4 regions of the Micromonospora sp. CNZ285 genome follow, and region 1 is predicted to be linked to each of the others. Evidence: riboswitches for the same ligand, from Rfam matches in the RefSeq annotation. Region 1 holds a riboswitch; each other region holds the start of a gene.

The links. A riboswitch is a leader RNA that binds a small molecule or an ion and turns the genes downstream of it on or off. The one in region 1 is predicted to bind cyclic di-AMP.
Region 2: linked by a shared signal. The riboswitch ahead of CLT75_RS27025 (VldE C-terminal domain-containing protein) and the one ahead of CLT75_RS13500 (C39 family peptidase) in region 1 are both predicted to bind cyclic di-AMP.
Region 3: linked by a shared signal. The riboswitch ahead of CLT75_RS02005 (C39 family peptidase) and the one ahead of CLT75_RS13500 (C39 family peptidase) in region 1 are both predicted to bind cyclic di-AMP.
Region 4: linked by a shared signal. The riboswitch ahead of CLT75_RS08700 (LysM peptidoglycan-binding domain-containing protein) and the one ahead of CLT75_RS13500 (C39 family peptidase) in region 1 are both predicted to bind cyclic di-AMP.

Annotation. Positions count from the first base shown of each region.
Region 1 covers NZ_SPQD01000001.1:2,997,657-3,005,227, forward strand. The annotation lists gene CLT75_RS13470 (hypothetical protein) at 1-402, shown strand, start outside; gene ccsB (c-type cytochrome biogenesis protein CcsB) at 417-1,346, opposite strand; gene CLT75_RS13480 (cation transporter) at 1,415-1,642, opposite strand; gene CLT75_RS13485 (hypothetical protein) at 1,802-2,233, opposite strand; gene CLT75_RS33255 (hypothetical protein) at 2,447-2,911, opposite strand; gene CLT75_RS33260 (recombinase zinc ribbon domain-containing protein) at 2,923-3,258, shown strand; gene CLT75_RS13500 (C39 family peptidase) at 3,676-4,476, opposite strand; cyclic di-AMP (ydaO/yuaA leader) riboswitch at 4,686-4,826, opposite strand; gene CLT75_RS13505 (hypothetical protein) at 5,218-5,490, shown strand; gene CLT75_RS13510 (copper resistance CopC/CopD family protein) at 5,821-7,335, shown strand; gene CLT75_RS13515 (MFS transporter) at 7,482-7,571, opposite strand, start outside.
Region 2 covers NZ_SPQD01000001.1:5,872,052-5,879,622, forward strand. The annotation lists gene CLT75_RS27020 (carbonic anhydrase) at 1-384, shown strand, start outside; gene CLT75_RS27025 (VldE C-terminal domain-containing protein) at 442-1,470, opposite strand; cyclic di-AMP (ydaO/yuaA leader) riboswitch at 1,475-1,605, opposite strand; gene CLT75_RS27030 (YibE/F family protein) at 1,760-3,034, opposite strand; gene CLT75_RS27035 (SHOCT domain-containing protein) at 3,198-3,407, opposite strand; gene CLT75_RS27040 (metal-sensitive transcriptional regulator) at 3,534-3,833, opposite strand; gene CLT75_RS27045 (heavy-metal-associated domain-containing protein) at 3,914-4,120, shown strand; gene CLT75_RS27050 (hypothetical protein) at 4,157-5,137, shown strand; gene CLT75_RS27055 (heavy metal translocating P-type ATPase) at 5,155-7,410, shown strand; gene CLT75_RS27060 (CsbD family protein) at 7,478-7,571, shown strand, end outside.
Region 3 covers NZ_SPQD01000001.1:415,328-422,898, forward strand. The annotation lists partial or broken gene CLT75_RS01980 (alpha-ketoglutarate-dependent dioxygenase AlkB) at 1-485, opposite strand, end outside; gene CLT75_RS01985 (polysaccharide pyruvyl transferase family protein) at 526-1,851, opposite strand; gene CLT75_RS01990 (acyltransferase family protein) at 2,007-3,224, shown strand; gene CLT75_RS01995 (hypothetical protein) at 3,305-3,649, shown strand; gene CLT75_RS02000 (hypothetical protein) at 3,804-4,568, shown strand; cyclic di-AMP (ydaO/yuaA leader) riboswitch at 4,877-5,019, shown strand; gene CLT75_RS02005 (C39 family peptidase) at 5,211-6,065, shown strand; gene CLT75_RS02010 (alpha/beta fold hydrolase) at 6,337-7,083, shown strand; gene CLT75_RS02015 (CDP-glycerol glycerophosphotransferase family protein) at 7,122-7,571, opposite strand, start outside.
Region 4 covers NZ_SPQD01000001.1:1,882,928-1,890,498, forward strand. The annotation lists gene CLT75_RS08690 (M4 family metallopeptidase) at 1-100, shown strand, start outside; gene CLT75_RS08695 (YbaB/EbfC family nucleoid-associated protein) at 220-669, opposite strand; gene CLT75_RS08700 (LysM peptidoglycan-binding domain-containing protein) at 855-1,499, opposite strand; cyclic di-AMP (ydaO/yuaA leader) riboswitch at 1,498-1,643, opposite strand; gene CLT75_RS08705 (LLM class flavin-dependent oxidoreductase) at 1,815-3,377, shown strand; gene CLT75_RS08710 (winged helix-turn-helix transcriptional regulator) at 3,424-3,900, shown strand; gene CLT75_RS08715 (SDR family oxidoreductase) at 3,933-4,631, shown strand; gene htpG (molecular chaperone HtpG) at 4,988-6,880, opposite strand; gene CLT75_RS08725 (GntR family transcriptional regulator) at 7,018-7,571, shown strand, end outside.

The sequences.
Region 1 (7,571 bases):
GGCCTCGCTGCCATCTCCATCGGTGTCGGCCACGCGATCGGCCCGGCCGTCGGCCTGTGGGCCACCGCCGCGACAGTCGGCCTGATCATCGCCGGCGGCATCGGTGCAGCCGTCGCCGCAGTGCTGCTCTGGCGCGCCGAGCGCCACCCCGGCTCCGCCATCCACGTACGGGACATCAGCGCGGCCCGCAGTGAGCAGGCCAACGGCGGCATCACCGTCACGATCGAACACGTCAACGGGGTGACCCACCGGTTCACGGGCACCGGCATGACCGGCGCCCGCACCGCCCAGCTGTTCGCCCGGCTGCTCTCGGCCGCCGCCGCGCCGCACGACGAGGAGAGCTCCGCGCCGCACGCAGGTGCGACAACCGCCGCGGGCCGCGGCGCAAACCCCGTCAAGTAGCGGCTGACCACGGCTCAGGCCCCCGCGTAGGAGTGCAGACCAGAGATCACCAGGTTCACCGCGAACAGGTTGAACATCATCGTCGCCCAGCCCACCACCGCCACCCACGCCGCGGTGGTGGCCCGCACACTCGCGGTCGCGTTCGCGTGCAGGTAGGCCGCATACACCACCCAGGAGATGAACGCCCACGTCTCCTTCGGGTCCCAGCCCCAGAAGCGGCCCCACGCCGCCTCCGCCCACACCGCTCCGGCCATCACCGCGAAGGTCCACACCAGGAAGCCCGCCCCGTGCATCCGGAACGACAGCCGCCGCCACACCGCCATCGCGGGCAGCCGCGCCGCCAAGGTGTCACGCAGATCCCCCGATCTCGGCGTGCCCCGTCGCTCATAACGCGCCCGTAGCAGCAGGGCCACGGCAGCGACGAACCCGATCAGGAACAACCCGGACGCGATTGCGGCGGCGCTGACGTGCACCGCCAGCCACACCGACTGCAACGCCGGTACCAGCGGACCCGCCGGCGTGTACACGTGCAGGCCCGCCGCGGCGAGCAGCACCAACGCGCACACCGCGACGTACAGGCCCAGTGGCCGCAACGCGGGGCGCCGGACCGCCAGGACCAGCCAGGCGAGCACCCCGACCAGGGTCACCGCCACGATGAACTCGTACATGTTTCCCCACGGCACGCGCCCCGCCGCGGCCGCCCGGGCGACCAGGCTGCCGGCCTGCGCCGCCGCGGCCGCCCCGACCGCGCCCAGGCCGACGACGCGCCCGATGGCAACCCGGCGCGACACGGCAGCCATCGTCGGGACGGCAGCCGCAGGCACCGTCGCAGGAACCGGTACGGCAACCCGCCGCGGTGCCACCTGGGCCGCGGCAAAGGCGATCACGGCCGTGAGGTGGCCGAGGAGAGCAAGAGTGAACAGATTGTCAGATAGAGCAGCCATCGACTCTCCACGAATGAGTCAACCCGCTACCGCACGCCCCGATCAGGAGGCGGCGGGCGGGCCGGAGATCAGAGCGATTCCAGCCGGGACGGATAGCCGGACGCGGCGAGCGCCGCGGTCAGCACGGGAGCGGTGACGACGACCGGGTCGGCGTCCACCACCGCGCGGCCCGCTGCTGCGGACACGTGCGCCCGATGCACCCCCGGCAGATCTTCCAAAATTCGCCGTACTGCGCTCTCCGCACGGTCGCAGCACAACCCGCGCACGGCCAGCATGTAAGTGACGGTGTCGTTCACGGCATCCTCAGACCCGACGAAGGGACAGCCGAGCTTGCTGGCCGACTGGCCAGGACCACGTTTGGCAGACTCGGCAGGAACGAAGGCCCGCGACGGCTACTCAGCCGGCCACGTATCAGGACGCGTGGACCGCCACGGGCTCACAACCGCAAACCGGTTCTACACCCGCGACACGCACAACAGTGACAGCAGCCGGACCGTCACAGGCCGGCTCACCGGCCGGTGACGCAGCCCCCGGCCAACAGGTAGCCGGCGGACCCAGCGCTGGAATGCCCCCAGTACGACAGCGCCGCCGATCACCAGCAACAGCAGGCAGGCCGTCACGGCCACGCTCCCGCCATCTGCCGGCGCATGATGCCCGTCAGTCGCCTCCGGATCGGCGGAGGCGAGGGCATCAGCGAGGCTGTTCAGGGCCGCAGACGCGTCGTAGGAAGCGAGGGAGGTCGTGGAACTGGCAGCCGCCGAAGGTGTCGCAGTGTCCAGACCCCTAGCGCACTGCAGCGCGTGCAGGACCAGAACCGCAGCGACGACGACCGCCACCGCGACAGCGCGGTAGCCGCGCATCGCACCAGCCGGACCGTCCCACGTCACCAGCGCAGACTACGACACTCCACGGCCGCAGCCGTCGTGCGGGTGCGGGTTCCCGTCCTGCCCCGGATGCTTATCTCAAGGTCGGCGAACCACTGCGTCACCACGTCGCGTTCGAAAGTCCCGTGGGCCACTCGTCGGCGCGGCCTGCATCGGGCGGTCGTAGCTGGACCGCCTTGTTCGGGCGGCTACCACCGGCTCCGGCCCGACAGCCCTTCATCCAGCGCAGCGGACTTTTTGTCCGACTCGACCATGAAGATCCTTCGTAGAAATGTTGGCGTGTCGGACCACCAGAGTGACGATCCCGCGGATCCCATGACCCGATGGCTCAACAGCCAGCCGCACGCCGGCGCGCAGCCGCGCGTCCGGCGGCAGGGTGGTCTGCGGTTTGCGTTCTACGGCCGGATGTCGACCATCGAGCATCAAGACCGGGTGACGTCCCGGCACTGGCAGCGGGACTGCGCCAGCGAACTCGTCGCCGGTCACGGGCTGATCGTCGCCGAGTACTTCGATGCCGGCTGCTCGCGCCGCCGCGGCTGGCGGCAGCGTCCGCAGGCCGCCGCGCTGCTGGCCGCGCTCCCCGATCCGCACCGTGGGTTCGACGCGATCGTGGTCGGCGAATACGAACGAGCATTCTCCGCCAACCAGCTGCAGCACCTGGCACCCCTGCTCGAACAGCACGGTGTGCAGTTGTGGCCAGCCACGACGGGACTGCCCGCCGCTACCTGTTCACCGGCCTGCTGCGCTGCGCACCATGCGGCCGAAGACTGGAATCCCACTGGATCAACCAGCGTCCGGGCTACCGATGCCGCCAAGGCCACACCAGCACCCAACAGCCCACCAACGGCCGACGCAAGATGCTCTACCTCAGGGAAGACCACATCATCGCGCGACTGATGGGACATCCCGGCCTCGCCAGCGACGCCCAGAACCCGCATGACCTGGCCGCGCTCCTGCACAGAAACAAGATCAGCATCATCTGCGATCAGGAACGATGTACACCGACCACAGGAGCCTCAGGCAAGTGAGCCCGTTCAACCCATGATCAATATGTGGAGATGTTGTGTCCGAGGGATTCGGACACAAAGTCACGGCACCCATGCTCAGCATGGGTGCTCATGCCGTAATCCTATAGCAGCGAGCGGCACTATGGAGTTTCCCGTGTCGGCGTCATGCCGTTATCGGTGACGCACCAAAGTCCACAGAGGGGCTGGTTCGGATTTCGCGCCGGCGGCCCCGGCCTGGCCAACCCACCCGGCATGCTGGACCTGTACGTGTTCGCCCCTGCCCGCCGCGTCGGGCGGCACCTAACCTGACCGCACAAGATGATCGGCTGAGCCATACCAGAGGGCGCACGACGTGCCGTCCTGCCTGCTACTGGGCGCGAACCGAAAGGCGACGGGCACCGGCTCGAACGAGCCGGTGCCCGAGGGCCGGAGATGGGATCAGGCGGAGTAGCCGCGGGTGGCCATCCAGTTCGCCAGGTCGATGGTGGTCATCCAGTAGGCGGCCATGTTCGGGTCGGCGGAGTCGGCGATCCGCACCGTCCGGCCGTCGTCCTTATATCCGACCACGGCGATGTAGTGGCCGCCGGGGAAGGAGTGCCAGCCGCCGTCTGTATCGGTCGCGGAGCCGACGGTGTTGGCGACCACGGCACGGCCGTCGGTGATGGCGGTGACCACGTCGGCCTGGAGCTGGTCGATCTGCGCCGGCGTCGCGGCCTGGCCCGGGATCATGTGCGTCCGGTACGGGTTGCCCTTGACCATCTGGTTGAGCCCGCGAGTGGTGTCCTCCGCCGAGTTGGTGCCGTTCTCGCCAGCGTTCAGCGGGGCGACCATCGCGTCCTGGGTGGTCTCGACGCCGCTCGCGCTGAGCGCGTTGCGCACAGCGGCCGGGCCGCAGTTCCAGTAGGCAGTCTGCGCCTCGTAGGTGTGGTCGAGGACCTTGGTCGACGGAGGCTTCGGCCTCGCCTTCTTGGTCACGTCCGGGTCGGTCGTGGCCCTGTCCTTCGCTGACGGCGACGGCTCGGCGGCGACGCGAGCCTCGCCGCGGGTGGCGACATCACCGAGCCGCGGAGCCAGCCCGGCGGCGGTGTTCCCCTGGCGGACGGGCGCGTTGTGATCGGTGGCGGCCAGCGCCGTGCCGACGCCGCTGGCGAGCACGAGCGCCGCGGCGGAGCCGGCGATGATCTTGTACGGGCGCTCGGTCACAAGACGCCGCAGCTGACGCTTCATGTGGTGCTTCATGTGTTCCTCCACGGGCTGGAGCGGCACAGGCCGGCCCGACGCGCGGAGGAACTCACGCACGTTGTGACTGGGCGGGGTGCCGCGGGGATGGGGAGCGCCCGGTGGGCCGGGCTGGGGGGCAGTTGCCGGGACTCACAGTCAGGCGAGTGTCGGCACCGCGATGCCGTGGAGGCGTGGGGAGTATCGGGAGGTGTTTCGCACGAGGCTGGCACTCCTTCCGTGGCCGCCTACCGGGTTAGCTGACGGATTCGGGCGGGAAGTACGCCCTACCGCGGGCCGTGGCTCGCGGATTCACCCCGGTGTTGCCTGGGTCCCCGGTTCATGAGATCACGATTAGGCGGGTCGGAGCGGCGTCGCCACTTGCGATCGGAAACCGCACCGGACGCGCCGACATTACCGGTGGGTACGTCGTATGCCAAGGGCTCCCACCTGCATAAGCCTCGAACATCGCTACTCTGATCGGAACCTCCAGTTACTCATGCCACTCAATGGGACGAGCAGTTATAGCGGAACCCTCGGGACGTAACCGGACATCGGAATGCTGTTGGCGCTCAATTGCTTGGCCGATCGCCGCATACTCACCCGAATGGCCGTTTCCTGGGCGGCCGTACGTAGCCCCACACCAATTTCAGTCACAATTCAGCAAACCCGGGCCGGCAGCAGCGGCGGTAGTGGTGGTACGGGCCGAGGCCGCGCGCAGACACAAGTCAGTGCGAGCTCCCCGTTACCGCACAGGCGTTCATGGAGATGAAGTTGGCGGCGCTCGTGACACCCGGCAGTCAGCCCGCGCAGACCGCGGGTAGCTCGACGTTCGAATGTCGACGTGGCTTCGACGAAAATCAACCCAATCCCGGCGGGCGGCGTAAGGCCGGATCGCCGCCCTGCCGACGGTTGGGCGCGCGCCGCGCGAAGCAAGTGGGAACCGCGTACGAGAGCATGATCGTCGCGCTGATCGCGGTGGCCCGCTTCAAAATCCGTCACCGCGGGGCCACAGAGCGACCCGACCACGGCTGACCGGGACCGCGGCAATGCCTCGCACCACTCCCGGCGCAGTCCGTCGCCGTTGCGAGTCGGCGATGCCACCATGCTGGCGCTCTCCCCCAACCTGACTTTCTGGATCGTCGAAGCTGACCCGCCCCTACTAAGGGCGGGTAGTAGTTGACCTAGGATGGCGACCGCACCACGTGGGAGCGATGTGTGGGCACCGGCCCGCGCCTCCTTGGCGGAAGGATCAACAGTGCCTTTCCAGCGGCGTCGCCGGGCGGCCTGACCTTGCTTGCTGCATCGCCGGGTCTCGCATGTCCTCAGTCGCCAGCACGTCGCGCCGCGCGCTGGGCAATTCGGGTGTGGCTGGCGCTGTTTCCCGCCCTCATCGTGGCCCTCGGGTTCGCTTCCCCTGCGGCCGCACATTTCAAGCTGCTCCGGGCCGTTCCGGCCGACGGCGCGCGGATCGACGGCGCCGTCCAGGAGATCCGGCTGACGCTCAGCGCCGCCGGCACGCCCACAGGAGCGGGATTCAAGCTTTCCGACGGCAACGGCATCGGCCTACCGGCCGCCAGCCACACGCCCGACGGAGGCCGAACGTGGCTGGTCCACCCGACCGCTCGCCTGACCACCGGCACGTTCAAGCTGCGATGGAGCGTCGCGGCCCCGGACGCCCACCCCCTGACGGGTGTCATCACGTTTACGGTGGCCTCGCCTCCCCCGACGCCCGGAACGGCCGCTAAACCCCAGGCAACAGCCAGCCCGCACGGACATGCCGGCCATGGTGGGCCAGGTGTGCCCCCGGCTTCGCCGTCGGCACACGCGGGAGGACACGCTGTTGGCCACACCGCCGACGCGGAACAGGCGCCGGTGCGGTTTGTCGGCGCCGTCGGGCGTTGGCTTTCCTACGGGGCGATCCTGCTCGGTGTCGGTGGTCTTGTCTTCGCGTTGACCACACTGGTCGGCACACGCAGTGACATCCGGGTGGTGCAGATCTGGGTGCGGACGGCGGGGCTGGCGGTGGCGGCTGGAGCGGCCTTTGAGCTGGTTGCACTCGCGGCGGTCTTCAGCGAGCAGGGCACCTTCGCCTCGGCGGCCAGCGCCTCGTCGGTGACCGCCCTCAGCCAGACACCGGTGGCCGCCGGCCTGGTCCTGCGACTCACCGGTGCGGCCGGTCTGCTCGTGTCCGGTTCACTCGAAGCGGCGCTGATTCGGGGCCGGCACGCGGTCGGGCGTCACTCCGTTCCGACCGTCGCAGCGATACCCACCGACTCCCGGAACCTGGTGACGGCTGCCGCCGTCAGCGCGGCCGGCGACGGCGTTCAGCGGGTGCGAGCGCGACCGGTGCGGCCTGTGCTCATGGCGGTCACCGTGGCACTGCTGCTGGGTTCCTTTCTGGTCGATGGGCACACCGTCACCGCGGAACCTCGGGCCGTCGTCGTGGCGGCCGATTTCGCCCACACCATTGCCGCCGCGGTGTGGGTCGGCGGAGTTCTTCTCCTGGCTGCCCTGTTGCTGAGCCGCGCCCGCCTCGGCGTACCGACGGGTGCCGCCGAAATGGCGGTGCGATTCTCCATACCGGCCACCGCCGCGGTAGCGCTCACGGGTGTCGCTGGCGTCGCGTTGACCCTGCTGATCCTGGAACGGCCGGGCCATCTCGTGACCACCGACTGGGGGCGGGTGCTTCTCGTCAAGGTCGCCCTGGTGGCGGCTGTTGCCCTCGTCGGGCTGTACAACAGCCGGCGCGTCGTGCCCAGGCTGGATGACCGCGCGATGGACGCCACTTATCAGCTACGCCGCACTGTCCTGGTCGAGGCGTTGCTGATGGTCGCCGTCGTGCTGGTCACCGCGATCCTCGTCAACGCCGAGACGTAGTCGGCAGCAGCGCGTGACAGGAGTCGAGGGCACCTCACCGCCAGGGCCGCCTCGCGTGGGTCGGGCGCTGATCGTATGAATGCGCCGGTGGATCAGTCGGGATCAGACTCATCCACCGGCGTCAGACAGGCGGTTGATGGATTCGGTCAGGCCGCGGGTACTGTCTCGGCCTCGTTAACAGGCTGTCGCTTGGCCGCGCGGAGGGTGAGACCGGCGGTGAGGGCGCCTGCGGCGGC
Region 2 (7,571 bases), 2.9 Mb from region 1:
GTCACCGTGCTGGGCACGCCGCTCGTGGTGGTGCTCGGGCACGACTCGTGCGGCGCGGTCCAGGCCGCCCGGGAGGGGGTCCGGACCGGCGCCGCCCCGGCCGGGCACCTGGGCGCGGTGGTGGACGCGGTCTCGCCGAGCCTGCTGCGCGCCGCCCGCCAGGGCGTCGAGGACCTCGACGGCATCATCGACGTCCACATCGCGCAGACGGTGGAGACGCTGCTGGCCCGGTCCGCCGTGCTGGCCGAGCGGGTGGCCGCCGGGCGGTGCACGGTGGTGGGCATGTCGTACCGGCTCGCCGGTGGCGAGGTGCGGACCGTGGCGCAGGCCCCGGCCCCGCTGCCCGCCCCGGCCGCGCCCGCCGACCCGGCGCTGGCGAGCTGAACCGTACGGACGAGAAAAGGGGCCGCCCGAGGGCGGCCCCTTTTCGTGGTGTCCGGGTCAGAGCAGCGACATGTGGACGTGGTCGGTGTGGTTCGACGGTCCGCTGTACGAACTCCAGCCGGTGGCCGGGAACCAGATCTGCCGGTTCCAGATGACGTAGTAGATGCCCAGCCGGTCGGCGTTGCGGATGAGGAACGCGGCCACCTCGTTGCCGTACCGGCGGGTGTCGTTGTTGTGCCAGGGCGCGAAGCCGCTGTTCTGGAGCGACCAGTCGCACGCCTTGCCCTTGGGGTGCTCCCACGGCCCGCCGGGCCGGTAACAGCCCACGAAGCGCTTGAAGCCGGCGCGCCGGACCTCCTTGTACGCGTGCAGCGTGCGCGGCGTGACGCAGCCCGAGGTGGTCGGGTCGTCCTCGCTGCACGACTCGGCCTTCCACCCGCCGTCGGCGGTGCGGCCGGGGGCGATCTTGGCGACCGGTGAGGTGGCGGAGACCAGGCCGCCGGTGAAGCCGAGACCGCCGACGAGCTTCAGCGCGCGCTCGGCCTGCACCTTCTCGCGCTCCATCGCGTTCTTCTGCTTCTCCTGCTCGCGCACCTCGGCGTCGAGCGCGATCTTGGCCTGCTCGGCGCGGGTCTTGACCGCGTTGATGGCGGCCAGGCGCTGCGCGTTGAGGAGGTTCAGCTCGTCCAGGGCGTTGACCCGGCGGACGAACGAGTCGGGGGAGTTGCTCTCCAGCAGCATGGCCATCGCGCCCATCCGGCCGGTCCGGTAGGACTGGGCGGCGAGCTGGTTGACCTGCGGGCTGAGCGCGTCGAGTTCGGCCTGTGCCGTCTTCACCTCGGCCGCCAGCCGCCGCTGGCGGTCCTGGGACTTGGCGAGCTTCGCCTTGGCCTGGAGGAAGGCCCGGTTGGCGGAGTCGATCGCCTCGGTGATGAGCGGAGGTTCGCCGTCCTCCTCGTGGCCCGAGGGGCTGCCGGGGGCCGCCGCAGCGGGGGCCGCGGTCGCCGGGTTCGGGCCGGCCAGCACTGCCAGCGAGGCCAGCACGGCCACCACGGGTGTCAGCCAGCGGCGCAGGGGTGCCGTCACAGTGTTCCCTTCCGTCGGCCGCCGACCGGGTTAGCTGACGGGTTCGGGACGGAAGTGGCCCCTACCGCTGTCGCGGATTCACCCCATGTACCTGGTTCCCCGGTTCGCCCGTGAGCGATTGGGCGGCGGCACCGCTGGCGCCGGTGCGCGCCTTCGGCGGTGACCGGCAGCGAGGTTACCTGACAGCACTCGTGAGGATCTACGTCCGGAAGCCGACCAATAGCGAGATTTCGCCGTGGCACACCGTGACCAGCGTCGCGTTTGAATTCGATGGTCACGCTGCGGAGTGTCACCATGCGGCCTCCGTACTCCTTCCGCCGCCGAGGGCCTCCAGCGCGTCGTCCCGTTCGGCCGGCGGCGGGGGCGCGGCGGGCGCCGGCTCCGCGCCGGGCGAGCGCCGCCCGGCGGTGGTCACGATCGCGGCCAGTCCGGTCGTCAGCGGTACGGCGGCGATCAGGCCGAGTGTCGCCACCGCGCTGCGGACGATCTCCTGGGCGAGGAACTCACTGGTGAGGATCTCGCTCACCGGGCGGGAGTCGGCGACCAGCAGGAGCAGCAGCGGCAGCGAGGCGCCCGCGTACGCCAGCACGATGGTGTTGACGGTGGACGCGATGTGGGCCCGGCCGACCCGGGTCGCCGCCCGGTAGAGCTGCCGCCGGGACAGTCCGGGGTTGGCGTGCGCCAGTTCGGTGACGGTGGCCGCCTGGGTGACTGTGACGTCGTCCAGCACGCCCAGCGAGCCGATGATGATGCCGGCCAGCAGCAGGCCGTGCAGGTCCACGTCGCCCTGGAACATGGACAGCGTGGTGGCGTCCTCGCTGCCGAAGCCGGTCAGGTGGGTGGCGGACGTGGCGAGTAGGCCGAGCACGCCGGTGACCACCAGGCTGCCGAGCGTGCCGAGCACCGCGACCGACGTCTGCGCGGTGATCCCGTGGGTCAGGTAGAGCACCACGAACATGATCAACGCGGCGCCCACGATCGCCACGAGCAGCGGCGGCTGGCCGGCGCCGATGCCCGGCAGCACGAAGCCCAGGAGGATGGCGAAGCTGGCCACCAGTCCGCCGAGCGCGGCGAGCCCGCGCCACCGGCCGAACGCCACGATCGCGGCGGCGAACAGCACCATCAGCCAGATCAGCGGCGTACCGCGCTGGTGTTCGGCGATGTTGTAGGACTTCACCGCCGGGTCGGCCGGGTCGGTCAGCTCGACCAGGACGACCTCGTCGCCGACCGCGACCCGGGGCGCGCCCGGCCCGGCCGGGATCGGCGTCTCGACCTGCCGGCCCGCGTCCGGGCCCTGCTCGGCGGTGACGGTCACGGTGCCGCAGGGGCCACCCCCGCCCTCCGGGGCCTCGGGCGTCGGTGGGCAGGGCTCGGTGACCACCCGGGTCACCGTGCCGTGGTAGCGGGGGACGTCAGCGCCGCCGACCGGCTCCCGGTCCTGCCCGGGCCAGAGCACCAGCGCCGCGATCACGGTGAGCGCGAACAGCGGCACCACCACGGCGACGAGCAGCCGCCGTACGCCCGGCGGCGCGGCGGGTGCGGGGCGGGTGTGGTCGGCACCCATGACGTCTCTCCCAACGGTCGCGGCGACGCCTGGTCCGCCGGACCGGTCTGGTCACCCGGCCGGCGCGGACGTGTCGACCACGTCCGGGTCGTCGCCCGGCCATGGTAGGCAGCCCGGCCGGCCGCTCCCGCACACCGTGGCCGGTGACGCGCGCCCCGCGCGGTCAGGCCAGGCCGGCCCGGCGCCGCCGGTACTCGTCCTCGTCGATCTCACCGCGGGCGTACCGCTCGTCCAGGATGCGCCGGGCCGTCGTCGGGCCCAGGTACTGCGGGCCGGTCCATCGCACGGCCGCCCAGACGAGCCCCGCCAGCACGGCGAGCACCAGCAGGGACCAGATCCACATCCAGCCCATCATCGGGCTCTGCCACATCATCGGGCCGCCCTCCGTCCGTCACCGCGGGTCCGCCGGACCGGCCTGCCCGCCACTTCGACGGTACGTCCGCCCGGTCGCGTCGGCACGGGTCGATGTGCCCTGGTCGGAGGGGTCGGAGGTCCCTGCTCAGCCGCGCTTCATCAGGCGGCCGACGGCGGCCATCATCTCGGTCGCCATCTCGTCGGCCCGGCCCTCGGCGGCGCCCTCGTGCATGCAGTGCCGGGCGTGGCCGTCGAGCAGGCCCAGGCCGACCTTGTCCAGCGCCGCCTGGATGGCCGAGATCTGGGTCAGCACGTCGATGCAGTAACGGTCGTCCTCGACCATCTTCTCGATGCCACGGACCTGGCCCTCGATCCGGCGGAGCCGGGCGAGGAGTTGGTCCTTGCTGGCGGTGTAGCCCCGGGTCGGGCTGGACGGCGCGGTCATGAAACCGAGGATAGCGTACCCCTCGGGGGTATGCTAACGTTCCGAACGTACCCCAGGGGGGTATCAGATCGGAGGGCGAGATGGAGACCACCTACCAGGTGAACGGCATGACCTGCGGGCACTGCGTCAACTCGGTGAGCACCGAGCTGAGCGCACTTCCGGGCGTCACCGACGTCCAGGTCGACCTGGCCGGCGGCCGGGTCACCGTCACCAGTCAGAACCCGCTGGACGTGGACGCGGTCCGCGCGGCGGTCGACGAGGCCGGTTACGACCTCGTCGGTGCGTGACGGGTCCGGCGGACCCGCGACAACCGAGGAGACACCATGAACACGGCGACGAAGCTCAGCGGCTTCGCGCTCGGCCTCGTGGCGGTGTTCGGAGCGGCGTACGGGATCGGCAACCTGGCCGATCCCGTCGCCCCGGCCGCCGAGACCCGACACGACGACAGCGACAGCGACCACGGGGCCGGCGACACCGGCCACGGTGACGAGAGCCAGGCGGGCGGCGCCTCCGCGCACCTACCCGGCGGGCTGCTCGTCTCCGAGCGCGGCTACACGTTCCAGCCCGCCGACGCCCCGGCCGGGCAGTTCGCCTTCCGGATCACCGGCCCGGACGGCACGCCGGTCACCCGCTTCGAGGTGGCCCACGACAAGCGCATGCACCTGATCGTCGCCCGCCGGGACCTGTCCGGGTTCCGGCACGTCCACCCGGAGATGGCCGGCGACGGCACCTGGCGGGTCGCCTCACCGCTCGGCGGCCCCGGCGTCTGGCGGGCGTTCGCCGACTTCACCCCCGAAGGCGGCGAGCCGCTGACGCTCGGCCTGGACGTCACGGTCCCCGGCGAACTGACCGCCCGGCCGCTGCCGGCGCCGGCGACCAGCACCACCGTCGACGGCTACACGGTCACCCTGACCGGCACGCCGGAGCCGGGCCGGACCAGCCGGCTCACGCTCTCCGTCAGCCGCGACGGGCGGCCGGTCACCGACCTTGCGCCCTACCTCGGCGCGTACGGGCACCTGGTGGCGCTGCGGCAGGGCGACCTGGCGTACCTGCACGTGCACCCGGAGGGCACGCCCGGCGACGGGCGCACACCTGCCGGTCCAGCGATCACGTTCGCCGCCGAGGTGCCCTCGGCCGGGGCGTACCGTCTCTACCTGGACTTCCGGCACGGCGACGCGGTGCACACCGCCGAGTTCACCGTCCTCGCCGGCGACCGGACCGCGCCGCCGCCCGCCGCGCCGGCATCCACCACCGCACCGACCCCGGACGCCGGACACGGCACCCCGGGGCACGGGCACAGTTGAGCGCCGGAGGTGCCGCGATGACTGCCACGGGAAAGGCGCTGCCCACCGCGCCGAACCTGATCGAACTGGCGATCGGCGGGATGACCTGCGCGTCCTGCGCCGCCCGGATCGAGAAGAAGCTCAACCGGATGGACGGCGTCGAGGCGACGGTGAACTACGCCACCGAGAAGGCCACCGTCCGGTACGCCGACGACATCGCGCCGGCCGACCTGATCGCCACCGTCGAGAAGACCGGCTACACCGCAGTGGTTCCGCCGCCGCCCGAGCAGGCGGAGGCGGCAGCGGCCGGGGAGCCGGTGGACGAGCTGCGCACCGCGCGTACCCGGCTCTGGGTCTCCGCCGTGCTCACCCTGCCGGTGATCGTGCTCGCCATGGTTCCGGCCTGGCAGTTCGACTACTGGCAGTGGGCCTCGCTCACCCTGGCCGCCCCGGTGGTGGTCTGGGGCGGGCTGCCGTTCCACCGCGCCGCGCTGATCAACCTGCGGCACGGCGCGGCGACCATGGACACGCTCGTGTCGCTCGGCACGCTGGCCGCGTTCGGCTGGTCGCTCTGGGCGCTGTTCCTCGGCGACGCCGGCATGCCCGGGATGAAGCACCCGTTCAGCCTCGACATCACCCGCGGCGACGGCGCCGGCAACATCTACCTGGAGGCCGCCGCCGGGGTGACCGTGTTCATCCTGGCCGGGCGGTACTTCGAGGCGCGCTCCAAGCGCACCGCCGGGTCGGCGCTGCGCGCCCTGCTCGAACTCGGCGCCAAGGACGTGGCGGTGCTGCGCGACGGGCAGGAGACCCGCATCCCGGTCGGCCGGCTCGCGGTCGGCGACCGGTTCGTGGTCCGGCCCGGCGAGAAGATCGCCACCGACGGTGTGGTCGAGGAGGGCACGTCCGCGGTCGACGCCAGCATGCTGACCGGCGAGTCGGTGCCGGTCGAGGTGGGCCAGGGCGACGCGGTGGTCGGCGCCACGGTAAACGCCGGCGGCCGGCTGGTGGTCCGCGCCACCCGGGTCGGCGGGGACACCCAGCTCGCCCAGATGGCGCGACTCGTGGAGCAGGCACAGACCGGCAAGGCGGCGGTGCAGCGGCTCGCCGACCGGATCTCCGGCGTCTTCGTGCCGATCGTGATCGCGCTGGCCGCCGGCACGCTCGGCTGGTGGCTCGGCACCGGCTCCGGGCCGACCGCCGCGTTCACCGCCGCGGTGGCCGTCCTGATCATCGCCTGCCCGTGCGCGCTCGGCCTGGCCACCCCGACCGCGCTGCTCGTCGGCACCGGGCGAGGCGCGCAGCTCGGCGTGCTGATCAAGGGGCCGGAGGTGCTGGAGTCCACCCGCCGGGTCGACACCGTGGTGCTGGACAAGACCGGCACCGTCACCACCGGCCGGATGGCGCTGGCCGAGGTGCTGCCCGCCGACGGCGAGGACGCCGACGAACTGCTCCGGGTGGCCGGCGCGCTGGAGGCCGCCTCCGAGCACCCGATCGCGCGGGCCGTCGCCGAGGCCGCGGCCGAGGCCGGACCGCTGCCGCCGGTCGGCGAGTTCGCCAACGCCGAGGGGCTGGGCGTGACCGGCACCGTCGACGGCCGGACCGTGGTGGTCGGCCGGGCCCGGCTGCTGCGGGAGCGGGGTCTCGACGTACCCGAGGAGGTCGTGCGGGCCGCGACCGGCGCGGAGGCCGCCGGGCGGACGGCGATCCTGGCCGGCTGGGGCGGGCGCGCCCGGGGCGTGCTCGCGGTGGCCGACGCGGTGAAGCCGACCAGCCGGGCGGCCGTCGCGCGGCTGCGTGAGCTGGGCCTGAAGCCGGTGCTGCTCACCGGCGACAACACCACAGTGGCGAAGGCGGTGGCGGCCGAGGTCGGCATCGACGAGGTGATCGCGGAGGTGCTGCCCGCCGACAAGGTCGACGTGGTCGAGCGGCTCCAGCGCGAGGGCCGGGTGGTCGCCATGGTCGGCGACGGGGTGAACGACGCCGCCGCGCTGGCCCGCGCCGACCTCGGGCTGGCCATGGGCACCGGCACCGACGCGGCCATCGAGGCGGCCGACCTGACGCTGGTCCGGGGCGACCTGATGGCCGCCGCGGACGCCATCCGGCTCTCCCGGCGGACGCTGGCGATCATCAAGGGCAACCTGTTCTGGGCGTTCGCCTACAACGTCGCGGCGCTGCCGCTGGCGGCGGCCGGACTGCTCAACCCGATGCTCGCCGGAGCGGCGATGGCGTTCTCGTCGGTGTTCGTGGTGGGCAACAGCCTGCGGCTGCGGAGCTTCCGCCCGATCGGGTGAGGGGATTGAGCCGACAACCGACGGGGTAACCAGTTGTCGTCAGGCAACCGCATCAGTGGAGGTCATCATGGGTCTGGACGACAAGATCGACAACGCTTCCCAGGACACCGCGGGCAAGGTCAAGGAGGGCGTCGGCCGGGCGACCGACAACGAGCGCCTCG
Region 3 (7,571 bases), 2.6 Mb from region 1:
CAGGCTGCCGCCGCCTCCGCCGCGCTGGCGCAGCAGCAGCGCGCGCGGGGAGCCGAACGAGAGGTGTCGGTGTGCGCGGAGCGGCCCAGGGTGTCGCCGTGCCAGGCGACGCTGTCGCGGCCGTCCCGGTAGAGGCACATGCCGGCGGTGACGAACGGCTCGCCCAGTTCGGGCGCGTAGTGGCGGGTGAGCGCGTCCCGGGCCGCGGTGAGCACCGGGTGCGGCAGCGGGCGGCCGGCGGCGTACCAGCAGAGCAGCCGGGGCACGTCGACCTCGGCGTCGTACATGGTGCGGCGTTCGGCCCGCCAGGGCACGTCGTGGCGCAGCGTGTCGAGCACCTCGTCGGAGCCGCGCACCCAGCCGGGCAGGTGGTCGATCCAGGCGCCCCGGCTCAGCTCGTGCCGGCGCAGCGCCCCGGCGAGCGGGCCCAGGGTCGGGCCCTGCTCGGCCAGGTCGAGCATCGAGGGCTGGTACGCGTCGGACACGCAGCCGATCGTACCCCGCTCTCGAACAGGCGTACGACGGTCAGCGTCGCAGCATCCGGCGGACCGTGCCCGGCACGGCCTGCTTGATCCGCTCCCGGAGCTGCTGCGAGCGCAGCGCGTCGATGGTGGCGGTGAGCTTGACGTTCTCGTCGCGCAGCCGCTCGATGCGGGTCAGCAGTTCGGCCGGCGGGGTGGCGGCGGCGGGCCGGACGGCCGGCGGGAACACCGTCTCGCCGACCTGCTTGTCGAAGCGCGCGGCGCTGTCGCCGTCGGCGAACGAGGTACCGAGGTCGTGCTTGCGCAGGAACGCGGTGATGGTCTCGAAGCGGGCCTTGTGGCCGTCGTTGAGCGACGTGTAGTCGGCCTCCGCGTAGAGGTCGGCGGCGTCGACGTCGGCCGGCACGTCCCGCATGATCCGGTGCGGGATGCCGAAGTAGCGGGCCAGTTCCAGGGTGCGCGAGTCGTGCGCGAACAGGTAGCCGGGCGTGCCGGCGACGAGCGCGGTGATGGTGCCGTGGATGCGGGTGCCGAACGCGAAGTCGTACCCGGACAGGTGCGACATCCAGGTCCACGGGTCGACGAACATGCGCACCTTGTCCTCGGCGAACAGCGGGTGCGAGGTGTGCAGCGGGATGTCGCTGCTCTGGCCACGGTGCTCGGGCGCATCGCCGTAGAGCAGGGTGCCGAGCGTGCGCAGGTCCTGCGGCACGTAGCAGAGGTTCGGGTAGCGCTCCTGGTGGTGGCGGACCACCGAGGCCATCGAGCGGACGTACGGGGAGATGGTGAGCGCGACCTTCGAGTCGGCGGTCAGCTCCGGGCGGCTCTTCTCCAGGTGGAACGTGTCGCCGTGCAGGAACATCGACGGGCAGCCGATCTGCTCCACGTCGGAGAAGCCCAGCGCGTTGAGGTAGCTCTCGGTCACCTCGCCGCGTACGCCGATGCTGTGCGACCGGTCCAGCACGGCCTTGCAGAACGCGCGGACCGGCTCGTCGATCGGCCGCAGGTACTCGCGGTCGCCGTCGACGTTCGTCTGCACGCCGACGCCGAGCACCACCACCGGGATCTTCAGCCGTTCGATCAGCCGGGTCAGCGGCGTCAGGCGGTGCACGAAGCTGCGCCGGAACGCGTTGGCGAGCGGTACGACGAACACGTCGTGCCGCTCGTTGATCTCGTCGGCGAGGCGCGGGTCGGCCGGGGTGCGGGTCGGTGTGATCTCGGCCGTGGAGGTGGCGAGCAGCTTGTGCGCGGCGTGGCTGAAGACCAGGTTGCCGCTGTTGTCCCCGATCCAGTTGCCGGCGAACGTCTCCTCGGGCGTGAGGACGTCGAACGGGCCCTTGCGGGCGCGGAGCAGGATCCGCTGGTGCATCCGGTTCGCTCACCTTCCGTACGGCACGGCGTGCGGGCGGGAGCCGGGTGGGTGCCCGCGCGTGCAGAACGGAAATCCTATCCGCCGTCCGAGCGGAGCCGAGCGGACGTCGGCTCGCCGGGAACGTCCCGGTTGCCCGGGGTAGGGTGCCCGGAATGACCAGCGCGCCGACCGTCACCCGTGCCCCGCGACTGCCGTCGCTGACCGGATTGCGGTGGGTGGCCGCGCTGCTGGTCTTCGGCTTCCACGCCGGAACGATGGGCATCGTCGCCGAGCCGCACCTGAAGCCCCTGGTCGACAAGGCGTTCAGCCTGGGCCTGTCCGGCGTCGAGTTCTTCTTCATCCTCAGCGGGTTCGTGCTGGTCTGGTCGTACCGGGACGGGGAGCGCGCGTGGACGTTCCTGCGCCGCCGGTTCGCCAAGATCTACCCGAACCACGTGGTGACGTTCGTCGCGGCGCTGGCCGTAGCGGCCTGGTTCGCCGACCCGGTCGTGCCGTGGGCCGCGATCGCCAACTTCTTCCTGGTCCAGGCGTGGATCCCGCTGGGCGGCTACTTCTACAGCGTCAACAACGTGAGCTGGTCGCTCTCCTGCGAGCTGGCCTTCTACCTGTGCCTGCCGCTCGTGGTGCCGTGGCTGCGCCGGGCCCGTACCGGCGTGCTGCGGACCGTGCTGGTCGCGGCGCCGCTGCTCATCCTGGCGCTGTGGCCCGGCCAGCAGCTCGTCCCGGAGGAGCAGCGGTGGTGGTTCACCCAGATCTTCCCGGTGACCCGGTCGCTGGAGTTCTGGATGGGCGTGGCCGCCGCCGAGCTGATGCGCCGGCACCGCTGGCGCGGCCCGAACCTCGCCGTCGCCACCGGTCTCTTCGTCACCACCTGGGTGGTCGCCGCGCTGTGGATCCCGGCCGAGTTCTGGGCGGCGCTGCTCGCTGTCGCGTACCTCCTGGTCATCGCCGCCGCGGCGGACGCCGACGTGCGCGGCCGGCCCACCCCCTGGCGGTCCCGGGCGATGGTCTGGCTCGGTGAGGTGTCGTTCGCCTTCTACCTGGTCCACGTGTTGGTCATGGTCACCGTGCTGCGGCTGACCGGGCACTGGGGGACCGGCCTGCCCGGGTGGCGCGGCCCGCTCGCGGTGCTGGGCTTCCTGGTGGTCACGCTCGCGCTGGCCGCCGCGCTGCACCGCTGGGTGGAGACACCGATGATGCGCCTGCTCGGCCCGTCCCGCCGGGGCCGCGCGGCGTCGCGCGCACCGGCCGTGCCGGCTCCGCGCAGGCCCGCCGAGGCCGCCGCCGCCCCGGCCGCCGACGGGGGCGCGGCCTCCGTCACCGGTCCGGCCGAGGACATCGAGTACGCCGGGCGGCGTCGCCCGGACTGACACGCGCACACGTCGGCCGGTCGATCCGCGACACGCCGTGCGGCGGTGCGTTCGTGGGGGTTCGGCGGTAATTTGTACCCGTGCTTCCGATCGCGCTCACCTGCCCCGTGTGGTGGGTGGCGCGCTGGACCGCCCGGATGCTCGCCAGTCTCGCCGTGGTCGTCGCCTGTTCGTTCGGCGCTGCCACGCTGCCGTCCGGTGTCGCCGCTGCCGCCCCGGCCCCGGCGGCCGCCGTCTCGGCGTACCCCATCGCGGGCGCCTCGACCACGGTGCGGCCGGAAGCCGACCGCGTGGCCGAGCGGCAGGCCGCTCCCGCCGGTGTCCCGGCGCCCGCGCCCCGGGCGGTCGCCCCGGCGGCGCCGCAGCCGGTCCCGGCCGGACGGGTCGCCGCACCGGCCGGCCCGCGGGCCCCGCCCGCCCGCTGACCCGCCCACGGGCCGCGCCCGTTCCCCGCACCCACCGCACGTCATCCCCGCACCCACCGCACGTCATCCCCGCACCCGCCCCCGGCGGCCACCGGCCCGCCCCGGCGAGATCGTGCGGGCCCTCCCGCCAGGTCCTTCCCGTGAGGTGCCGACCATGTCGCAGACCGCTCTGTACCACTTCCTCACCTCCGTGCCCGAGGCCGCCGCCATCTGGTCCTTCCTCCTGCTGCTCGCGCTGGGCCTGCTCGCCGCGCTCGTCGCCCGGCCCGAACGCGACCCCGCGCCGGAGGCCGCCCCCGAACCGGCCGACGCCGACGCCGTCCGCCGCGACGACCTGATCCGGTACGCCGAGGAGGTCGCGGTGGCCGCCGCCGGGGCCGCCCAGACGGCCCGTCGTCGCCGGGAGCGGTGGCTGGCCGCGCAGGACGAGGCGGACCGGGCCTGGACCGCGTACGACGAGGCGGACGCCGCCGCCCGCCGCCTCGCCGGCGCCGCCGCGCTGCCCGCCCCGCGCACGCCGCGTACCCCCGCCGAGTACGCGGCCCGGGAGCGCTGGCTGCACCACGCCGCCATGACGGCGCACTGGCGGGGCGACCTGACCGCCCGTCAGCTCGCCGACGTGCTGGCCCGCCGCAACGGGTGGGATCCGCGCCGGCACCCCGCCGAGCAGGAGATCGTGCTGGCCCGCACCGTCCGGGACGGGCGCCGGGCCGGATGGGAGAGCGCCGCCGCGCGGGAGCGGTCGGCCTGGCGGGGCGCGGAACTGGCCGCCGAGGCCGCCCGGACGCTCGCCGCCGAGGCCTACGCCGCCACTGCCGCGCTGCGGCCCGCCCCGGAGTACCGGAGCGCGACGGCGAGCGCCGTGCCGGTGCCCGCGACGGTCCGTAACGCCCGCTGGCGCCCGGCACGGGTCGGCTGAGACGGCCGTCTCGACCGAATCGTTACCCGGACCGTGGTGAGCCCGGTCACCCGGGCCGCCGAAACGGGCGCCGGGCGCAAAACGGGTCATCGAGTACCGCGATTGCCGGCCGGGTGCTCGCCGTCTGTCCGCTTTCCGCCGCCGGGCGCCGTCGAAACTGCTTGTCCCATTGAGCGAAGTCAGTAACCGGGTGTTCCGAAATCCGTTACCGCGGATCACGTTTACGCAGGTGGGAGCGCTTGGCAGGGGACATACCCACCGGTAGTGTCGGCGCGTCCGATGCGGTAATCGATCGCCGACGGCGACGCCGCACCGACCCGCCTAATCGTGTTCCACGAACCGGGGACCCATGAGCACCATCGGGGTGAATCCGCGAGCCCACGGCCCGCGGTAGGGCGTACTTCCCGCCCGAATCCGTCAGCTAACCCGGTCGGCGGCCACGGAAGGAGTACCCCTCGTGCCCACCCCTCGATCGTCCCCCGCCTCCACGGCGAAGCGGTGACCGCGCGCGCCTGACGCGCGACCGGCAACCGCCCCCTGGGCGCCCGGCATCACGGGCGTTCCCGATCCCCCGGCCACCCGGCCCCGCCAGCACGTGTGAGTTCCTCCGCGTGCCGGGCCGGCGTGTGCCGCTCACGCCCCGTGGAGGATTTCGTGAAGCACCACCTGAAGCGTCAGCTGCGACGGATCGTCACCGAACGCCCGTACCAGATCATCGCCGGATCGGCCGCCGCGCTCGTGCTGGCCGCCGGCGCCGGAACCGTCGCCACCGCCGGTGACGACGCCCCGGTCCAGGAGAACACCGCCGCGGTCGCCGACCTCGGCGCCGCCCGCCTCGGCGAGCAGCCCGCCAGCCGCAGCGAGGCCCGCATCGCCGTGCCGCAGGCGTCGTCCAGCGCCTCCGCCTCGCCCAGCGCGTCGCCGAGCGCCTCCCCGTCCGCGAAGGCCGCTGCCGACCCGGACACCACGCCCAAGGCCAAGCCGAAGCCGCCGTCGAGCAAGTCGCTCGACTACGACTACCAGGCGCAGATCAACTACTTCTACTGCGGCCCGGCCGCCGTGCGCAACGCGCTCAGCGCCGCCGGCATCGAGCGCAGCCAGGACGCGCTCGCCGGTCCTCTCGGCACCACCGAGATGGGCACCAACTCGGCCGAGGACACCACCCGTGTGCTCAACCAGCAGGTCAAGGGCAACCCGTACCGGACCCGCATGATTCCCGGCTCGGCCACCCCGGCCCAGATGGACCGTCTCCAGGCCGACGTGGTCGAGGCGATCAGCAACGGCCGCGGGGTCGTCGCGAACGTCGCCGGTACCGCCACCGACACCAACGGCGGCTGGCACTCGTTCCCGGGCGGCCACTACGTCGCGGTGGTCGGCTACAAGGACGACGGCCGGACCGTGCGGATCGCCGACTCGGCCGACCCGTCGCTGCCGTCGTACTGGGTCACCACGATCGACCTGGCGCACTGGATCGCCAGCCGCGGCTACTCCGCCTGACCGTCCCGCACACCCGAAGGCCGGCACCCCACCCCGGGGGGCCGGCCTTCCCCGTCCCCGCCCCGTCCCCGCCCCGCCCTCGCCCCGCCCGGCCTGGCGCGGCCCTCACCCGGCCCTGGCGCGCCGATCTTGGACTTGTGGCGCCCAGTATGCCCGGCTCGCCCGGTATGGAAGGTGCCACAACTCCAAGATCGACGGTGAGGGCGGGGCGGGGGGCGGGTCGGCGGGTTCGGTCTCGCGTGTCCGGGGCGGGCGGTGGCAGACTGCGCCAATGGGCGATGCGACGGGGACGCGGCACCTGATTCTCCTGCACGGCATGGGTGCCACCGGCGAGGTGTGGCTGCCCTGGGCGCCGCTGCTGGAGCGCCGCTGGCCCGGCCGCTGGCTCGCCCCCGACCTCGCCGGTCACGGCTGGTCGCCGCCGCTCGACGGCTACTCGTTCGAGGCTCTGGCCCAGCGCGTCGTCGACGGGCTCGGCCCGGTCCGGCTCGGCCCCGACGACCGGCTGGTGCTGCTCGGGCACTCGCTCGGCGGGGTGGTGGCGCTGGCGCTCGCGGCCCGGCAGCGCGGGCTTCCGGTCGACGCGGTGGTGGGGCTCGGCATCAAGGCGGTCTGGTCCCCGGCCGAACTGGCGAAGTCGGCGGAGCTGGCCGGCCGGCCGGTCACCTGGTTCGCCACCCGGGACGAGGCCGCCCGGCGCTACCTGCGCGTGTCCGGGCTCGCCGGGCTGTTCGCCCCGGACCATCCGGTGGTGGAGGCGGGACTGCGGCGGGAGGACGGCCGCTGGCGGCTCGCCATGGACCCGGCCGCGTTCGCGGTGGGGGAGCCACGGCTGCCGGCGCTGCTGGCCGCCACCGATGTGCCGGTGCTGCTGGCCCGGGGCGAGCTGGACCCGATGGTGACCGACGCGCAGCTCAAGGAACTGGGCGTGCCGGTGGCGACGCTGCCCGGGCTGGGCCACAACGCGCACGTGGAGGATCCGGAGGCGGTGCTCGCCCTGCTCGACCCGTACCTCTGAGCGGGGTGAGCCGGCCCGCGACGGGCCGGCTCGCGTCTCTAGCCGGCCGCGCGCGGCCCCGGGACCGCCCAGTCGGGTTCCAGCTCCCGGCGGGCGGCGGAGAGGAACGCCTCGGCGTACCCGTCGGCGGGGAAGTCGCCCAGGTAGCGCGTCCGCGCCGCCCAGCGCTGTGCCGCCTTCGGGTCGGCGTCCAGCAGGTCGGTGAGCACCTCGTCCACGTTGGACATGTCGCGCCGCAGCACGTAGCCGGACGCCGCGAGCGGGAACCGCTCGACGAAGTGCTCGCCGTCGGCGCCGGTGTCGGTGACCGCGTACGGCTTGCCGGAGTAGAGCCAGTCGGAGATGACCCCGGAGACGTCGGAGACCAGCGCGTCGGCCCGGTTGACGCACTCGGTGAGCGTCAGCTCGCGGGCCGCGGCGGCGCCCCACAGGTGCGGCCGGCCGGTCTTGGCCCGGTCGGCGGCGAGCAGCTCGGTGAGCCGGGCGAG
Region 4 (7,571 bases), 1.1 Mb from region 1:
GCTCGCGGGCACCACGGCGACCATCTCGTTCAGCGGCGTGGAGGACAGCTCGTTGCAGACGTCCTTCGTCGTCGACGACACCGCGGTCACCCTGAGCTGACCGTGGCGTAGCGCGGCCGGTCGTCGTCCTCCCGGCGGCCGGCCGCCTCGTCGTGTCAGCACGGTGCCGCGTCACGCCTGGTCGGCGCCGCGTGCGGGGCGGCGCCGCGTACGGTCGGGTCAGACCGCGCGCCCGGCCCGGGACCCGGCGCCGCGGTCGCGGTGGATCCGGGCGGCCGCCTCGTGCATCGCGCGGCCGAACAGCTCGGCCTGGTCGCCCATGCTGCCGAGCCGGGCGGCGAGCGCGTCGGCGTCGGCGCGCGCCGACGCGCTGACCCGGTCGTCCAGCTCGGACAACGCGGCGTTGGCGGCGGTCACGAGGTGTCCGCAGAGGACGTCGAGGGGCTCGCCGGCCAGCTCCGGGTCGATCGTCACGGAATCGAGCCGGCCACCCTGGACGGCGACCGCGCGGACCCGGCCGCCGGCTGCCGTGCCCTCGGCGAGCAGCAGATCGCCCGGCTCGCCGTCGGCGTGCGCCGAGGCCCGGGAGCGCATCGCGGTGAGCGCCTGCTGCGTGCGGGTCAGCAGCTCGTCGATGCTCGCGGCCGCCGAGAACGGGTCGTTGGTCATATCCGCGCTTTCTTCACGTCTTAGCCGAGCATGCGTGACCCTAGCAACCGGCTCCGACGAATCGCCGTCACCGCCCGGTCCGGGTCGCGTCCCGGCGCCGCGAGCAGGCCGGACACCGGCCACGCGGCGTGTCGCGGACGGACGAGCGCCCGGCCGGGGCGAACCGGCCGGGCGCTCGGACGAGGTCAGCGCAGGCGAAGCTGCTGACCGGGGAAGATCAGGCCCGGGTCGGCGCCGACCACGGCGCGGTTGCGCTCGTGCAGGGCACGCCAGCCGCCGTCGACGCGCTGCGCCACGGCGATCTCCGACAGCGTGTCCCCGCGCCGGACCACGTACGTCCCGGCGCCGGACGACGGCCGCGGCGCCGCCTTCGTCGTGGCGCGTTCCGGCGCGGCCTTCGTCGCGGCGGCCCGCTTCGGCGCCGCCTTCCTCGGTGCCGCCTTCGTGGTGGCCCGCTCGGACCGGGTCGCCGCGCTCGCCGAGCCGCCCTTCTTGCCGCAGACCGGCCAGGCGCCGATGCCCTGGCCGCGCAGCACCTTCTCCGCGACGGCGATCTGCTCGGACCGGCTGGCCAGGTCGGCGCGCGCGGCGTACTTCTGGCCGCCGTAGCCGTTCCAGGTGGCGCGGGAGAACTGGAGCCCGCCGTAGTAGCCGTTACCGGTGTTGATCTTCCAGTTGCCGCCGGACTCGCAGCGCGCGACCGCGTCCCAGTTGACGCCCGCGCTGGCCGGAGCGGCCGGGCCGAACAGGGTCGCGGCGCCGACGGCGGCGCCGGCCAGGACCGCTCCGAGAGCGGTGCGGCGGCTTCGGGCTGAGTATTCAGTTGCCATGTGGATTCCTCCACGCCGACGAGGTGAGCTGTCGGGTTCGGGCCGAGGAGCCCGGCCGCCGGTGGCGGCTTCACCCCGAGGTGACGATGCACCGTGGAACGTGTGGTTCCCCCGCTCCCGCACGAGGTTCGGTTACCGGGGCCGGCGGCGGGATTTGGCGTTTCCGGCCCGCGGTGTCCGCGTCTGCGAACGGAACCGACGCTAGGAGCGTTTTGCGACGATCGTCCACTTCTTGTGACGCTCTTCACCCGGCCGGGCGACCGGCGGCGGCGCTACGGTGGCAGGGCCAGGCAAGATCACGGGAGGGCTTGACGGATGACCGATCACGGACACGAGCTGACCTTCGGCGGCTTCATCACCCCCGCCGCCGGGCAGCCCGACCAGGTGGTGGCGCTGGCCCGGCTGTGCGAGCAGGTCGGGCTGGACCTGGTCACGTTCCAGGACCATCCCTACCAGCCGGGCTTCCTGGACACCTGGACGCTGATGTCCTACGTGGCCGCCGCGACCGAACGTATCCGCCTGGCCGGAAACGTCCTCAACCTGCCGTTGCGCCAGCCGGTGGTGCTGGCCCGCAGCGTCGCCAGCCTGGACCTGCTCACCGGCGGCCGGGTCGAGCTGGGGCTCGGCGCGGGCGCGTTCTGGGACGCGATCGAGGCGGCGGGCGGGCGACGCCTGTCCCCCGGCGCCGCCGTTGAGGCCCTCGACGAGGCGATCCGGGTGATCCGCGAGGTCTGGGACACCGACCGCCGCGGCATGATCCGCGTCGACGGCGAGCACTACCGGGTGGTCGGCGCCAAGCGCGGTCCGGCGCCCGCGCATCCGGTCGGCATCTGGGTCGGCGCGTACAAGCCGCGCATGCTGCGCCTGGTCGGCCGCGCGGCGGACGGCTGGCTGCCCTCCCTGTCGTACCTGCCGAAGGGCCCCGACGAGCTGCCCGCCCTGAACGCGCTCGTCGACGAGGGCGCCCGGGCCGCCGGGCGCGACCCGGCCGCGATCCGCCGCATGCTCAACGTGACCGGCACGTTCGCCCGCTCGTCGGCCGGCTTCCTGGCCGGGCCGCCGGAGCAGTGGGTGGAGGAGCTGGCCGGGCTCACGCTGGAGCACGGCATCACCACGTTCATCCTCGGCAGCGACGAGCCGCGCGCGATCCAGATCTTCGGCCAGGAGGTCGCGCCCGCCGTGCGGGAGCTGGTCGCCGCCGAACGCGCCACGCCCGCCGGCGGAACCCGCACGGCCACCGACGCGCAGGCCGCCGCCGGCGGCCCGAGCACGCTCGGCGTCACCCCCACCCCCGACCCGGGGGTACGCCTCAGCGCGCGCCGCCCCTGGGACGAGTCCACCCGCCCGAGCGCCCCGCCGCCGCCGGCCGGGCACGTCTACCCGGCCCGGGGACAGGCCGCCGGGCAGCACCTGGTGGACGTGCACGACCACCTGCGCCAGGAACTGGCCCAGGTGCGCGACCTGCTGGAACAGGTCAAGCAGGGCAGTGTCTCGCCGGGCCGGGCGCGGGCCGCGCTGAACGAGATGACCATGCGGCAGAACAACTGGACGCTCGGGGCGTACTGCGCGGCGTACTGCACGATGGTCACCCAGCACCACGGGCTGGAGGACGCCTCGATCTTCCCGCACCTGCGCCGCTCCGAGGCCGGGCTGGCGGCCGTGCTGGACCGCCTGGAGGAGGAGCACGTGGTGATCCACGGCGTGGTGGAGAGCGTCGACCGGGCGCTCGTGGAGCTGGTCCGCCGGCCCGGCGACTTCACCGGACTCCAGGAGGCGGTGGACCTGCTCACCGACACGCTGCTGTCGCACCTGTCGTACGAGGAGCACCAGATCGTCGAGCCGCTGGCCCGGCACGGATTCTTCCCCGGCCAGCTGTGAGGTAGCTGACTTTTGCTTTCCTAAGCCAGGGGGTACCGTCGACGCCATGACGGACCTCCTCGCGCAGCGTGACTCCTGGTCCACCGCCAACTGCTCGATCGCCCGGGCGCTGGAGGTGGTCGGCAACCGCACCACGCTGCTCCTGCTGCGGGAGGCGTCGTTCGGCACCCGCCGCTTCGACGACTTCGCCCGGCGGGTCGGCGTCAGCGAACCGGTGGCCGCCGCCCGCCTCAAGCAGCTCGTCGCCGACGGGCTGCTCGACCGGCGTCCCTACCGCGAGCCCGGGCAGCGCACCCGCGACGAGTACGTGCTCACTGCCAAGGGCAGCGACCTGATCCCGGTGCTGGTCGCGCTGCGGCAGTGGGGCGACGCGTACGCCGCCGACGAGGCGGGCCCGGCGGTCCGGGTGGCCCACGACGAGTGCGGCGCCCCCGTGCACGCCCGGCTGCGCTGCGACGCCGGGCACGACGTACCGCCCGGCGAGCTCGCCGTCCTGCCCGGTCCGGGCCTGTTGTCCGCCTGACTCCCCTCCCTCACCACACCTCGGAGCGACACATGAAGATCGCTGGAAGCACCGCCCTGGTCACCGGCGCCAACCGCGGCTTCGGCCGGCACCTGGCCGCCGAACTCGTCGCGCGTGGCGCCACCGTCTGGGCCGGCGCCCGCAACCCGGACACCGTGGACCTGCCCGGAGTCACCCCGGTACGCCTGGACGTCACCGACCCCGCGTCGGTCGCCGCCGCCGCGGAGCGGGCCGGTGACGTGACGCTGCTGGTCAACAACGCGGGCGTGAGCACCGGCACCGATCTGCTCGACGGCGACCTCGAGAAGATCCGGCTGGAGCTGGAGACGCACTACCTCGGCACGCTGTCGGTGGTCCGGGCGTTCGCGCCCCGGATCGCCGCGAACGGCGGCGGCACGATCCTGAACGTGCTGTCCGCGCTGTCCTGGTTCACGTTCCCTGGCGTCGGCGCGTACGGCGCGGCCAAGGCCGCCGAGTGGTCGATGACGAACGCCCTGCGCCTGGAGCTGGCCGGGCGGGGCGTCCGCGTCGCGGGCCTGCACGTGGGCTACATGGACACCGAGATGGCCGCCGCCGTACCCGGTCCGAAGGCCCACCCGGCCGACGTCGCCCGGCTCGCCGCCGACGGCATCGAGTCCGACAGCTACGAGATCCTGGCCGACGACGTCGCCCGGCGGGTCCAGGCCGGACTGTCCGGCGGCGTGGCCGCGCTCTACCCCGCGCTCCCCTGAGCCGACCCGGCTCGCCGCCCCGGCGCACCGGCTCAGCGGCCCCTTCACCAGCCAACGGCGATTACAGCCGGCCGCGCGGCTGGATACCAGGCCGACCGCCTCACCGGCTCCACCAGATCCACCCCGATCCACACCCGTCCACCCGGGCACACCCTGCCGACGCGGGCCTGCAGAGACCACCCGCCGGGAGCTCACTCACCGAGCCCGCTCCCTCCATCTGGGACTGATCTTCCCCATCCTGGGACAAGCCAGCTTGATCCACGCCAGCTCGGCGAGGTGGCGGCATCGGGGGCATCCTGATGCCGCCACCTCGGCGCAATGGAGTCGATCAATCCCGCCGGGCGGGGCGGGTGGGGCTACAGGCCTCGGGCCAGGCGGTCGGCGAGGATGCGGGTGAACCGGGCCGGGTCGGCCAGCTCGCCGCCCTCGGCCAGCAGCGCCATGCCGTACAGCAGCTCGGCGGTCTCGGTCAGCGCGGCCGTGTCGCCGCCCTCGCCGTGCGCCTTGCGCAGCCCGGTGACCAGCGGGTGGGCCGGGTTCAGCTCCAGGATCCGCTTGACCCGGGGCACCTCCTGGCCCATCGCCCGGTACATCTTCTCCAGCGTCGGCGTCATGTCGTGCGCGTCGCCCACCACGCAGGCCGGCGAGGTGGTCAGCCGGGTGGACAGGCGGACCTCCTTGACGCTGTCGGCGAGCGCGCCGCCGAGGAACGTGAGCAGGTCGGCGTACTCCTGCCGTTCCGCCTCGGCCTTCTCCTTCTCCTCCTCGGTCTCCAGGTCCACCTGCCCCTTGGCGACCGAGCGCAGCGTCTTCCCGTCGTACGCGCCGACGCGCTCGACCCACACCTCGTCCACCGGGTCGGTGAGGATCAGTACCTCGTAGCCCTTGGCACGGAACGCCTCCAGGTGCGGCGAGTTCTCGATGGTGGCCCGGTTCTCGCCGGTGGCGTAGTAGATCTCGGTCTGGCCGTCCTTCATCCGCTCCACGTACGCGCGCAGCGTGGTCGGCTCGGCCGGGTCGTGGGTGCTGGCGGCGCGGACCAGTTCCAGCAGCGTCTCGGTGTTGTCCGGGTCCTCCAGCAGACCCTCCTTGACCACCGCGCCGAACTCGGTCCAGAACGTGCGGTACGACTCGGCGGACATGTCCTTGAACGTGGCGAGCACCTTCTTGACCAGCCGCCGGCGCACCGCGCGGATCTGCCGGTCCTGCTGGAGGATCTCCCGGGAGATGTTCAGCGACAGGTCGTGCGCGTCCACCACGCCCTTGACGAAGCGCAGGTAGTTGGGCATCAGCGCGTCGCAGTCGTCCATGATGAACACGCGCTTGACGTAGAGCTGCACGCCGCGGCGGCCCTGCGGGGAGAACAGGTCGAGCGGGGCGTGCGAGGGCAGGAACAGCAGCGCCTCGTACTCGAACGTGCCCTCGCCGCGCATGTGGATCGTCTCGAGCGGGTCGGCCCAGTCGTGCGCGACGTGCCGGTAGAACTCCTTGTACTCGGCCTCGTCGACCTCGTCCCGCGAGCGCGCCCAGAGCGCCTTCATCGAGTTGAGCGTCTGTTCCTCGCGGGTGGTGGCGCCGTCCTCGCCGGGCTTGTCGACAGTCATCCGGATCGGCCACGAGATGAAGTCGGAGTACCGCTTGACGATCTCGCGGATCGTCCACTCGGCGGTGTAGTCGTGCAGGTTGTCCTCGGTGTCGACCGGCTTGAGGTGCAGCGTGACCGAGGTGCCCTGCGGGGCGTCCTCGACCTCCTCGATCGAGTACGTGCCCTCGCCCGCGGACTCCCAGCGGGTGCCGCCGGACTGCCCGGCGCGGCGGGTCAGCAGCGTCACCTTGTCGGCGACCATGAAGGTCGCGTAGAAGCCGACGCCGAACTGGCCGATCAGCTCCTGGGACGCGGCGGCGTCGGACGACTCGCGCAGCTTGCGCAGCAGTTCGGCGGTGCCGGACTTGGCGATCGTGCCGATCAGGCCGACGACCTCGTCACGGGTCATGCCGATGCCGTTGTCCCGCACGGTGAGCGTACGGGCGTCCTTGTCGACCTCGATCTCGATGTGCAGGTCGGACGTGTCCGCCGGCAGCTCCTTGTCGACGAGCGACTCCAGCCGCAGCTTGTCCAGCGCGTCGGACGCGTTCGAGATCAGTTCGCGCAGGAAGACGTCCTTGTTCGAGTAGATCGAGTGCACCATCAGCTGCAACAGCTGACGGGCCTCGGCCTGGAACTCCAACGTCTCGACCCGGTCGCTCACACCGACTCCCTTCCCTCTGGCGGGCCTACGGCGCAAAGGATACGAGGGGTGACCGAGGGGGCACGCACCGGCCGCCCTCGAAATCCACTGGTACAACCAGTTGACGGGTTGATGTGTTCGGGGCCACACTGCTGCGCATGACCTTCGATCCCGCCCCCCGTGTCTCGGTCTCCGACCACGTCTTCGGGCGGCTGCGCGACGCGATCGTGTCCGGTCGCTACGCGCCGGGCGAGACGCTGCCCGGCGAGCGGGAGCTGGCCGGGGCGTTCGCTGTGAACCGGCACGCGGTCCGGGAGGCGCTGCGCCGCCTGCAACAGCTCGGCCTGGTCCGGGTCAGCCAGGGCGGCGCGACCCGGGCGCTCGACTGGCGGGTGCACGCCGGGCTGGACCTGGCGCTGTCCCTGGCCCGCTCCGGCGACGTACTCCCGGTCGAGACGCTGGTGCGCGACATGCTGGAGATGCGGGCCTGCGTCGGGATCGACGCGGCCCGGCTCTGCGCCGAGCGCGGCGACACGTCCGTCGTCGCCGCCGTGGTCCGGGCCGCCGAGGAGTACGGCGACCTGGCCCCCGACCTGGACCTGATGAACGAGGCGAACATCGCCATCTGGCGGCTGATCGTGCGCGGCAGCGGGAACACCGCCTACCAGCTCGCCTTCAACAGCCTGGTGGCCGGCACGTTCGCGGTCGGCGA